Piscinibacter gummiphilus: one gene and its partner. The protein of the gene in region 2 interacts with the protein of the main gene of each other region in a pairwise test. Links are inferred from orthologs where the notes say so. Each region holds a gene or a part of one and is shown on either strand. Other genes may lie near its edges.

Region 1 (8,026 bases), 750 kb from region 2 along the record:
ACGTGATCCCCGCACCCCTTTTTCCCGAGGACCCCACCCATGCAAGCTGCTGACAAGGGCCAGGCCACCGATCTGGATGGAACCGACCTGCGCATCGGCATCGTGCAGGCCCGCTTCAACGAGAAGCTCACGCAACAGCTCGCCACGTCGTGCATCGACGAACTGGTGGCGCTGGGCGTGTCGGCCAAGCACATCAAGCACGTGACCGTGCCCGGCGCCCTCGAAGTGCCCATCGCGCTCAACGCGATGGCCGAGAGCGGCCGGTTCGACGCCCTCGTCGCCCTCGGCTGCATCATCCGCGGCGAGACCTACCACTTCGAACTCGTGGCCAACGAGAGCGGCGCCGGCGTGACCCGCATCGCCCTCGACCACGAGCTGCCCATCGCCAACGCGATCCTGACCGTCGAGAACGAGGAACAGGCGTGGGCACGCGCCGAAGAAAAAGGGCGCGACGCCGCCCGTGTGGCCGTGGAAATGGCCAATCTGCTGGAAGACCTTTCGTGACCGACACCCCGAAGAAGAAACCCGCCGCCCGCGGCACCCCGAAGGCCGCCGCGCCGAAGTCGGCCCGCCGCCGCTCGCGCGAGGTGGCCCTGCAAGGCCTCTATGAATGGCTGATCTCGGGCACCGAGGCCGCCGTGATCGACGCCCACATGCGCGAGCAGGAGGGCTTCGAGAAGTGCGACCCCGCCCACTTCGAGGCGCTGCTGCACGGCTGCATCGCCGAAGCCGCGGACCTCGACGGCGTGCTCAAGCGCCACGTCGACCGCCAGACGAATCTGCTGTCCCCCATCGAGCACGGCGTGCTGATGATCGGTGCGTACGAACTCAAGCACTGCATCGACATCCCGTACAAGGTCGCCATCAACGAGGCCGTGGAGCTCGCCAAGAGCTTCGGCGGCACCGACGGCCACAAGTACGTGAACGGCGTGCTCGACAAGGCCGCCGTGGACCTGCGTGCCGTCGAAGTCGAAGCCTTCAAGGCCTCGAGGCGCTGACCCGGAAACCACGCTGCTGTCGCGAACCAGTCCAGGCGCCTCCCGAGGCCCCTGGACTTTTTTGTCCCAGGCCTCTGCGAGGCCGCTGGACTTTTTTCACACCCCTCCGTGGGGCAGGCGCATCGAAGTCCTTGCAGGTCGTCGTGTTTCGTGTCGGTGTGTTACGAAATCAACGAAGCCGGTGCTTTTTGGTGCCATGGCCCGGGCACATTGCACTAAGCTCGGTTCGTGGTGGTCGCTGGACCACGCCCTTTGCACTTCCATGTCTGGACCCGAGCCCGAACCGTCCCTGCCAGCCCCTGCCGACGCGACATCCGCCCCGGACTCCGCGCCGTGGAGCGACACGGACCTGGGTCTGTCCGCCACGCCGGCCGCGCGCACCTACGCCAGCCCCAACGGCGACCCTGAAAGCCAACCCGGCACCCAGCCCGCGAAGGCCGTCGTCGCCACCGACCAGCTCTCCACCATCGGCCACATCGGCCGCTACGCCCTCAAGTACCAGATCGGCGAGGGTGGCCTCGGCCGCGTCTACGCCGCGCACGACCCGCTGCTGTCGCGCCTCATCGCCATCAAGACGCTGAACCTCGAGATCTCGGCCGACGAGCGCGATTCGTTCAACGCCCTGTTCCTCAACGAGGCCCGCGCCGCCGGCGGCCTGAGCCACCCGCACATCGTCACGGTGTTCGACGCCGGCGTCAGCGAGCAGGGCCCGTACATCGCGATGGAACTGCTGCGCGGCCGTGACCTGCGCCAGCTGCGCCTCGAAGGCTGGCGGCCCACGCCCACGCAGGCCGCACTCGTGATCCGCCGCGTCGCCGACGCCCTCGCCTACGCCCACTCGAAGGGTGTGGTGCACCGGGACATCAAGCCCGCCAACATCTTCATGGTCGGGCGCACGCAGCCGCGCGTGCTCGACTTCGGCATCGCCCGCGTCGCGCACCAGCACGATGCGCAGGGCGACGGCGACCTGGTCGGCGGCTCGCCGTACTACATGTCGCCCGAGCAGATCCGCGGCGACACCGTCGACCGCCGCACCGACGTCTTCTCGCTCGGCGTGGTGCTGTACGAACTGCTGACCGACGTGCGCCCGTTCCGCGGCAGCACGCTGTCCGAGATCACCGGTTCGGTGCTCGAGTACGAACCGCCGGCCGCGCACGAGGTGGACGCCACCGTGCCGAAGGCACTCTCCGAGATCGCTGCCCGCGCCATGCAGAAGAACCGCGACGACCGGTTCAGCTCGGCCCGGTCGCTGTCCCGCGAACTGCGCCACTGGCTCGAGGAACATCCCCAGCAGGATGCCGAGGCCCCCGAAGCCCCCGCCGCCGCGTCGAAACGTCGCCTGGCCTGGGCCGCCGCCGGGGTCGCGGGCCTCGCCATCGCGGGCGCGGCCTGGTGGTCCTTCACCTCGCACGGCACCGGGGCCGAGGCCCTGCAGGCCGCGTTGCCCACCGCGTCCGCCGCGCAGCCCGCGCCGGCCGAAGCGCCGCCGCCCGCCGAGCCCGCACCGGCCCCCGTGGCCGCCGAGCAGGTCGCCGCCGCCGAGCCCGCTTCCGCGGTGCCACCGCTGCCCGATCCGGCGCCGGCCGCCGGCCCGGCCCCCGCCGCCCCGAACCTCGTGGCCGCCAACACCGCGGTCCCCGCCACGCCCGCGGCCGAAACGCCGCTGCCCACGGTCAAGCTCACACCTCCGGCGCCCGCCACCCCGGCCGTGAAGCCCCCGGCGGCCGACGTCGCCCAGGCCAAGCCCGCCAAGCCGCCGAAGGAAACCGCCAAGGAGCGCCGCGCCCGCGAGGCCCGCGAACGCGCCGAAAAGGCCGCCACGCCGGCCGTGGCCGCCACCGGCACCGTGCGCATCGCCGTCAGCCCGTGGGGCAACGTCGAGGTGGATGGCCGCTCGGTCGGTACCGCCCCGCCGCTCAACGAACTCAACCTGCCCGAAGGCCGCCACACCGTGGTGATCCGCAACGACGAATTCCCGCCGTTCACGGCCACCGTCAACGTGGTCTCGGGCCAACCCGTCAACGTGAAACACCGATTCGGATCATGACCAAGACCCTGCTGCTGTCGCTCTCCACCGCGGTGCTCATGCTCGCCGCGGGCTGCGCGCAACCGCCGCAGGCCCCGGTCGGCCTGCTCGACGTGACGGCCCGCCCGGCCGAGAAGGCCCTGCTGGCGGGCATCCGCACGTACGAGGACGGCCAGTACGCCGAGTCCGAGAAGCAGCTCAACGCCGCGCTGCAGGCCGGGCTCGTGTCCGCGAAGGACATGGCGGCCGCGCAGAAGTACCTCGCGTTCATCTACTGCACCAGCAACCGCGTGCCGCTGTGCGAGAACGCCTTCCGCGAAGCCCGCAAGGCCGATCCGGCCTTCGCGCTGAGCCGCTCCGAGCAGGGCCACCCGTCCTGGGGCCCGGTCTACAAGCGGGTCTTGCCATAATCCGCGGTCGGGACGGCATCATGCCGACCGCACCGCACCCATGACCCCAGACTCCACCTTCGCGCACACCCTGCGCATCTACTGGGAAGACACCGACGCCGGCGGCGTCGTCTTCTACGCCAACTACCTGAAGTTCTTCGAACGCGCCCGCACCGAGTGGCTGCGCGCCCGCGGCTTCGAGCAGGAAACCCTGCGCGCGAACCAGCGCGTGATGTTCGTGGTGGCCGACACCCGCGTGCGCTACCTGCGCCCCGCCCGGCTCGACGACCAGCTGCGGGTCACCGTCGAGGTGCGCGAGGCCGGCCGTGCGTCGATGGACATCGCCCAGGTGGCCTGGCGCGGCGGCGAGCGCCTGGCCGAAGGCGAGATCCGCATCGGCTGCGTCGATACCGACAGTTTCAAACCCCGCCGCATTCCCGCCGAGTTGCTGGAGGGTCTGGCCGTGGGACCGCGATAATCGGACCTTTTCCACGGAACCCGCGCCACGCCCCCGGCGTCTGACCGTCGCATTCCCCGAGCCAGGACACCGCCCGAATGAACCAGGATTTTTCCATCGTCTCGCTGATCATGAACGCGAGCTTCGTCGTCAAGCTCGTGATGGCCGGCCTGCTGCTCACGTCGCTCGCCAGCTGGACGGTGATCTTCGGCAAGCTCTTCGGCCTGCGCAAGGTGCGCAGCACCAACGAGGAGTTCGAGCGTGACTTCTGGACCGGGCGCAACCTCAACGACCTCTACAGCGACGCCGCCCAGCGCACCAACGGCGCCCCCATGGAACGCATCTTCGCGTCGGGCATGCGCGAGTTCATGAAACTGCGCGAGCGCCGCGTGGTCGACCCGTCCGCCCTGCTCGATGGTTCCCGCCGCGCCATGCGCGCCAGCCTGCAGCGCGAGCTCGACACCGTCGAGTCCAACCTCTCGTTCCTCGCCACCGTGGGTTCGGTGTCGCCGTACGTGGGCCTCTTCGGCACCGTCTGGGGCATCATGCACGCCTTCGTGGGCCTGTCGAACCTCCAGCAGGTGTCGCTCGCCACCGTGGCCCCCGGCATCGCCGAGGCGCTCGTGGCCACCGCCATCGGCCTGTTCGCCGCCATCCCCGCCGTGATCGCGTACAACCGCTTCGCGCGCGACATCGACCGCATCGCCATGCAGATGGACACCTTCACCGAGGAGTTCTCCAACATCCTGCAGCGCAACGCCGGCCAGCCCGCCCCGGCCGCCGCCACCGTGCCGGCCTCGATGGGACGCTGAACCATGCCCGCCGTCGCCGGACGCGGCTCGCGCCGCCGCACCATCGCCGAGATGAACATGGTCCCGTTCATCGACGTGATGCTCGTGCTGCTGATCATTTTCATGGTCAGCGCCCCGCTCATCACGCCGGGCGTGGTCGACCTGCCCACCGTGGGCAAGAGCAAGCAGCAGCCGCAGCACGTGATCGAGGTCGTGATCGCGAAGGACGAGACCATGAAGCTGCGCCTCGACAACAAGGAGAACGGCACCGCCACGATGAGCAACCTACGCCAGCGCGTGGTGTCGCTGCAGGGCGGCGACGACAACACGCCGGTGGTGATCTCCGCCGACCGCTCCGTCAAGTACGAACTCGTGGTCAAGACCATGGATGCGCTGCAGCGCGCCGGTGTGCAACGCGTCGGCCTCGCCGTGAAGACCACCGGTGTTTGAGTCCCGCCACCAGCCGATGCAGGACATGCAGCACCCCGTCCTGAACCGCGACGACCTGCTGCCCCGCCAGCCCGCCGGCATGGGCAAGGGCCTGATGCTGGCCATCGCGGCCCACGTGCTGCTCGTCATCGCGATCACCTTCAGCGTCAACTGGAGCTCGAGCGACCCCGCCGGGGTCGAGGCCGAGCTGTGGTCGGCCGTGCCGCAGATCGCCGCGCGCGGCGCGCCCCCGGTCGAGCCTGAGCCGGCCCCGGAACCGCCGAAGCCCGAACCCCGGCCCGAGCCGGTGCAGAAGCCGGTCGAAGCTCCGCCGCCCCCGAAGCCCGCCCCCGATCCGCAGATCGCGATCGAGAAGGAAAAGGCGCGCAAGGAGAAGCTGCAGAAGGAGAAGGAGGAAAAGCTCCGCGAGCAGCAGGAACAGGAACGCAAGGAAAAGCTCGAGAAGCAGAAGCGCGAGGCCGAGGACAAGAAGGCCGAAGAGAAGAAGCTCGCCGAGAAGAAGAAGCAGGACGCCGCCCGCCAGCAGGCCCAGCTCGACAAGCAGCGCCAGGAGCAGCTCGATCGCATCATCAAGCAGGCCGGTGGCGCCGCCAATGGTTCACCCACCGGTCAGGGCGCGGTGACGTCGGGGCCCTCCTCCACCTACGCCGGCCGCATCCGGGGCGCCATCGAGCCCAACATCACGTTCACGTCCGAACTCAACGGCAACCCCACGGCCGAGGTCGAGGTGCGCCAGGGTCCGGACGGCACCATCACCGGCAGCCGCCTCGTCAAGAGCAGCGGCGTGAAGGAATGGGACGACGCGGTGCTGCGCGCAGTCGACAAGACGCAGAAGCTGCCGCGCGACATCGACGGGCGCGTGATCTCGCCCATGATCCTCACCTTCCGCCCCAACAAGTAGGGCGGACGATCAAAGGGCCACCGTGCGGCCCACGTACAGGATCGGTCCGGTGGGCCGCCCGGTGGGCGACCCCGCCTCGGGTTCCAGCGTGATCTCGAACAGCTGGCGCGCCCCGACGGCGGGGAGCCGCTGCACCGGCAACTCGAGTGTCTGCCCGGCCCGCACGAGGCCGAGCGAGGTCGGGCCCGCCGCCCCTTCCGGCTTCGTCCAGAACTGCCAGGCCCGGCCCGCGGGGACACTGCCCACGTCGCCCACCGGCACCAGCCTCAGCGTGCGGCCGGCCTGCAACTCGACGACCCAGCCGGTGGACCGCTGGTCGGGGCTTTGCAGCACCGCGAGGTAGCGGGCGCCCGCCGGTTCTGGAACGGCCTGCCTCAGCAGCAGCGCGCCCATCAGCAACGATGCGGCCAGGCCGGCCGCACCCAGGCCCTGCCACAGCCGGAGCCGGTTCCACCAGGGGGGCGATGCCGGCTGGCGCCGAGGTGTCCGGGACACGGCGCCGACGGACACCTCGATCCGCCGCCACAGCGCGGGCGACGGCCCCACCGGGGACACCCTGCCCGTGAGCGGCAGCAGCCGGTCCTGCCAGGCGCCGACCCGGGCGCGCAGGTCCGCGTCGCGGCCCAGCACCGCCTCGAACGCGGCATGGTCCTCCGCGCCGAGCGTGCCCAGCACGTACTCCCCGGCCGCCCCGTCGCGTCCCTCGGCGTCGTCGAGTTCGATCACGCCAGGCACTCCTTCAGCGACGCGAGGCTGCGCCGGATCCACGACTTCACCGTGCCGAGCGGCGTGGCCAGGCGTTCGGCGATCTGCTCATGGGTGAAACCATCGACGAACGCATGCACGACACACGCGCGGCGCGGCGCCTCCAGGCGATCGAGGCAACGCTCGAGGCTGCCGGCGTCGAGGCCCCGGTCTTCCACCTCGGCGTCCCCCTGGACCGCGTCGGACCAGCGCGCCAGTTCGTCGGGCGCGAGTGAAATCACCCGGCCCGGATGGCGCACGGCCTTCAGCGCGCGGTGGCGCACGATGGTGTAGAGCCATCCACGCGCGGACCCGAGCGCGGGGTCGAAGGTGCCCGCATGCTGCCAGGCCTGCACGAACCCGTCGTGAACCACGTCCTCGGCCTGCTGGGGGTCGCGGACGATGCGCAGCGCCACGCCGAGCAGCCAGCGCGACTCCCGCTCGTACAGCGATCGCAGCGCATGGCGCTCACCGCGGGCGCAGGCCATCACGGCGGATTCGTAGTCGAAGGGGGCATCGTGCGAAGGCATGCGGTCACCGGCACTGGAGGTGCCGGTGACTGTAGCAGCCGCGCCGCCCGTCAAGCCGCCTTCCAGAAGATGTAGTCGGCCTGGTACGTCACGATTTCCTTGCGTCCCACGCCCGTGCCGTCGCACACCGCCGAGGGCGCGACGCCGCCCCGGGTGGCCACGCGCTGGATGTAGGCGACGCTGCTCATCGCGCCCATGCCGGTGGCCGGGTTGGCCTTGACCAGCTGCAGCGGGATGTTCCCGGCGGCGGCGGGGGCGACTGCGACCTGGGTCCCGGTGACGGCCGAGCCGTCGTTCGCGGCCCACGTCGCGGGCGGGCCGAAGTAGGTCCCGAGCTTGTTGCCGCTCCGGCTCTTCAGGTCGGCCTTCGGGCCGACGAACACCCATTCGAACGCGCCCGCCGCGTTGGCCTTGGTCCGGCACTCGTAGGTGATCTCGCCCACGCCCACGGTTTCGAGCGCGACCCGGTGGCCCGCCGGCACCTTGACGGCGTCGGGCAGGCCGTCCTGGCTGAACATCGGGGCGCCCGTGGGCGTGGCCGCGCAGGCGGCGAGCAGCAGTGCGGCGGACAGGGCGGTGAGGATGGACTTCATGGAGCGGCTCCTGGGGCAGTTGAGGGGTTGTGGCCGAAGCTCACTCCCCTACTAGCCCCGGCCGGATGCCGTGGATGCACCGGGCGCGAAAAAAACCCGCAGCGTCCGGCCTACTCGGGCCGCGCCTGGGCCTCCAGCTCGTCCACC
Region 2 (3,625 bases):
CTCGACGCGTGGGGCGACCACCCGGCCGTCCGTGAGACCCTTGCCGAAGCCTCGTCGGCCCTCGGCGAGGACATCGGCGCCCTGATCGCCCAGGGCCCGAAGGAAACCCTCGATCTCACCACCAACACGCAGCCCGTCATGCTGACGGCCGCGGTGGCGAACCTGCGTGCGTGGCTCGCCGAGACCGGCCTGAAGCCCGCCGTGGTGGCCGGCCACTCGCTCGGCGAGTACTCGGCGCTGGTCGCCGCCGGCGCGCTGACGCTGGCCGACGCGCTGCCGCTCGTGCGCTTCCGCGCCCAGGCGATGCAGGAAGCCGTGCCGGTGGGCGCGGGCGGCATGGCCGCCATCCTCGGGCTCGACGCCCAGGCCGTGCGCGACGGCTGCGCCGAGGCGGCCGCCGCCGCGGGCGAAGTGGTCGAGGCCGTGAACTTCAACGACCCGAAGCAGATCGTGATCGCCGGCACCAAGGCCGCGGTCGAGAAGGCCTGCGAGGTGCTGAAGGCCAAGGGCGCCAAGCGCGCGCTGCTGCTGTCGGTGTCCGCCCCGTTCCATTCGAGCCTGATGAAGCCCGCGGCCGACCGGTTGAAGGAACGTCTGGCCGCCACCGCGATCACAACGCCCGTGATTCCCGTGATCAACAACATCGACGTGGCGGTGCAGACCGACCCGGCCGCCATCCGCGACGCCCTCTACCGCCAGGCCTTCGGCCCGGTGCGGTGGGTGGAGACGGTCCAGGCGATCCGCGCCCGTGGCATCCTCCACGTCATCGAGTGCGGTCCGGGCAAGGTGCTCGCCGGCATGGTCAAGCGCATCGAGGCGGACGCCACCGGAGCGCCGCTGTTCGATCCGGCCTCGCTGGCCGAAGCAAAGGGGATGCTGTCATGAGTGAAGTTTCGGTGGTGGGGCAGGTGGCCCTGGTCACGGGCGCATCGCGCGGCATCGGCCGCGCCATCGCGGTCGCGCTGGCCAAGGCGGGCCTGAAGGTGATCGGCACGGCCACGACCGAAGCCGGCGCGCAGGCCATCACGCAGGGCCTCGCGGGCCACGAAGGCTCGCGCGGCATCGTGCTGAACGTCAACGACGCCGCCGGCCTCGACGCCGCGGTGGACGGCATCGTCAAGGAATTCGGCGCGCTGCACGTGCTGGTGAACAACGCAGGCATCACGCGCGACACGCTGTCCATGCGCATGAAGGACGACGACTGGGACGCGGTGCTCGACACCAACCTGAAGGCCGTCTTCCGCGCCAGCCGCGCCGCCATCAAGCCGATGATGAAGCAGCGCTACGGCCGCATCGTCAACATCACGTCCGTCGTCGGGGCCAGCGGCAACGCCGGCCAGGCGAACTACGCCGCCGCCAAGGCGGGTGTCGCCGGCATGACCCGTTCGCTCGCTCGCGAGCTGGGCAGCCGCGGCATCACCGTCAACTGCGTGGCCCCCGGGTTCATCGAGACGGACATGACCAAGGAATTGTCGGAAGCGCAGACCGCCTCCCTGCTCGGGCAGATCCCCCTCGGCCGGCTCGGTTCGGCCCAGGACATCGCCCATGCGGTGGCGTTCCTCGCTTCCCCGCAGGCCGGCTACATCACCGGCAGCGAACTGCATGTCAACGGTGGCATGTACATGAATTGAACCCGGGCGCCGGAATGGCGTCCGTTTCATCCGGTTTTCAAGCCCGACCGGCACGTCCTGGGGGTGTCTCGAAGCAGACACCTCACAAGCCGTAGAATCTCGGGCTGTCCAAGCAAACCCTCCTGGAGGAGTCATGAGCGATATCGAAGCACGTGTGAAGAAAATCATTGCCGAGCAACTCGGCGTGCCTGAGGCCGATGTGTCCAACGAGAAGGCCTTCGTGGCCGATCTGGGCGCCGACTCTCTCGACACCGTGGAACTGGTGATGGCGCTGGAAGACGAGTTCGGCATCGAGATCCCCGACGAAGAAGCGGAGAAGATCACGACCGTCCAGCTCGCGATCGACTACGCGCTGAAGAACCAGAAGGCCTGAGGGCCTCGTCCTCCAATCACTGCATCAAGCGTATGACCCGTCGTCGCGTCGTCGTCACTGGCCTCGGCCTCATCAGCCCCGTGGGCAACACGGTGGCCGAAGGCTGGGCCAACATCCTGGCCGGGCGTTCCGGCATTGACTCCATCACCAAGTTCGATGCGTCGAACCTGGCCTGCCGTTTCGCGGGCGAAGTGAAGGGGTTCAATGTCGAGGACTACTTCCCGGCCAAGGAAGCCCGCCACATGGACACCTTCATCCATTACGGATTGGCGGCATCCATCCAGGCGGTGCAGGACGCGGGTCTGCCCACGGGCGACGCGCTGAGTGAGGAAGCAGCCGAGCGCATCGGCTGCATCGTGGGTTCGGGCATCGGCGGCCTGCCGATGATCGAGGAAACCCACGCCGAATTGACGGCACGCGGCCCGCGCCGCGTGTCCCCCTTCTTCGTGCCCGCCTCGATCATCAACATGATCTCCGGGCACGTCTCCATCAAGTTCGGGTTCCAGGGCCCGAACCTCGCCATCGTGACGGCGTGCACCACCGGGCTGCACTCCATCGGTGAGGCCGGCCGCCTCATCGAGTACGGCGATGCCGACGTGATGATCGCCGGTGGCGCCGAATCCACGGTGTCGCCGCTGGGCGTGGGCGGTTTCGCCGCGGCCCGGGCGCTGTCCACCCGCAACGACGATCCCAAGACGGCGTCGCGCCCGTGGGACAAGGACCGCGACGGCTTCGTGCTGGGCGAGGGCGCCGGCGTGCTGGTGCTCGAAGAGTACGAACACGCGAAGAAGCGTGGCGCCAAGATCTACGCCGAGCTCTCGGGCTTCGGCATGGGCGGTGACGCGTTCCACATGACCGCCCCGAACGTCGACGGCCCCAAGCGGTCGATGAAGGCTGCCCTGCGCAACGCCGGCATCAACGCCGACCAGGTCCAGTACCTGAACGCCCACGGCACCTCCACGCCGCTCGGCGACGTCAACGAAACGAACGCGGTGAAGCTCGCCTTCGGCGACCATGCGAAGAACATGGTGCTGAGTTCCACGAAATCGATGACCGGGCACCTGCTCGGCGGTGCCGGTGGCATCGAATCGGTCTTCACCGTGCTGGCCCTCCATCACCAGGTGGCCCCGCCCACGATCAACATCTTCAACCAGGACCCCGAGTGCGACCTGGACTACTGCGCGAACACCGCACGGGAGATGAAGATCGAGTACGCCGTGAAGAACAACTTCGGTTTCGGCGGCACGAACGGCACCCTGGTCTTCAAGCGCGCCTGAGCGCGGCGCCGCGCGCGGCCCATGCAGGCGCCTCCGGCCGTCTCCCTCTCCGTGTCCCGCTTCGGCGTCTGGCGCGGCCTGTGCCTGATGGCGGCCGTGGCCGCCGTCGGGGCGGCTGCCGCCTGGGCGTGGGCCCGCTTTTCGATGGAACCTTTCGGATTCGCCTGGGTCATGCTGGCGCTGGCCGCTGCGGCGTGGGCCTGCCGCTCGCCTGCGCCGTTCCACCTCCGCTGGGATTCGCAGGCCTGGTTCCTCGACGGCCAGCCCGGTTCGGTGACGGTCGCGCTCGACGCGGGCAGCGGCCTGCTGCTGCGTTTCCTTCCCGAGGGCGCCCGGTTCGCCCG

The links. The genes of interacting proteins can lie anywhere in the genome.
Region 1: the proteins of acpP (region 2) and ybgC interact in binary tests that used the Escherichia coli proteins (3 or more experiments, as listed by UniProt). The link is inferred for Piscinibacter gummiphilus from one-to-one orthologs.

The regions. Positions count from the first base shown.
Region 1 is NZ_CP015118.1:4,388,976-4,397,001, forward strand. The notes cover bases 2,416-5,182. They hold ybgC (tol-pal system-associated acyl-CoA thioesterase), read left to right. Parts: upstream 2,416-3,474; coding sequence 3,475-3,891; downstream 3,892-5,182. Other genes in these bases: A4W93_RS30635 (serine/threonine-protein kinase), read left to right, coding at 2,416-3,045; A4W93_RS19910 (TssQ family T6SS-associated lipoprotein), read left to right, coding at 3,042-3,434; tolQ (protein TolQ), read left to right, coding at 3,969-4,682; A4W93_RS19925 (ExbD/TolR family protein), read left to right, coding at 4,686-5,111; A4W93_RS19930 (cell envelope integrity protein TolA), read left to right, coding at 5,137-5,182. Also shown: ribH (6,7-dimethyl-8-ribityllumazine synthase), read left to right, coding at 40-504; transcription antitermination factor NusB, read left to right, coding at 501-998; more of A4W93_RS30635, read left to right, coding at 1,261-2,415; more of A4W93_RS19930, read left to right, coding at 5,183-6,012; A4W93_RS19935 (anti-sigma factor), read right to left, coding at 6,022-6,738; A4W93_RS19940 (sigma-70 family RNA polymerase sigma factor), read right to left, coding at 6,735-7,286; A4W93_RS19945 (DUF3455 domain-containing protein), read right to left, coding at 7,337-7,879; A4W93_RS19950 (NAD(P)/FAD-dependent oxidoreductase), read right to left, coding at 7,990-8,026.
Region 2 is NZ_CP015118.1:5,139,917-5,143,541, reverse strand. What follows is about bases 708-3,384. They hold acpP (acyl carrier protein), read left to right. Parts: upstream 708-1,764; coding sequence 1,765-2,004; downstream 2,005-3,384. Other genes in these bases: A4W93_RS23480 (hypothetical protein), read left to right, coding at 3,303-3,384; fabF (beta-ketoacyl-ACP synthase II), read left to right, coding at 2,037-3,281; fabG (3-oxoacyl-ACP reductase FabG), read left to right, coding at 882-1,631; fabD (ACP S-malonyltransferase), read left to right, coding at 708-885. Outside these bases: more of fabD, read left to right, coding at 1-707; more of A4W93_RS23480, read left to right, coding at 3,385-3,625. UniProt on the Escherichia coli protein: Carrier of the growing fatty acid chain in fatty acid biosynthesis.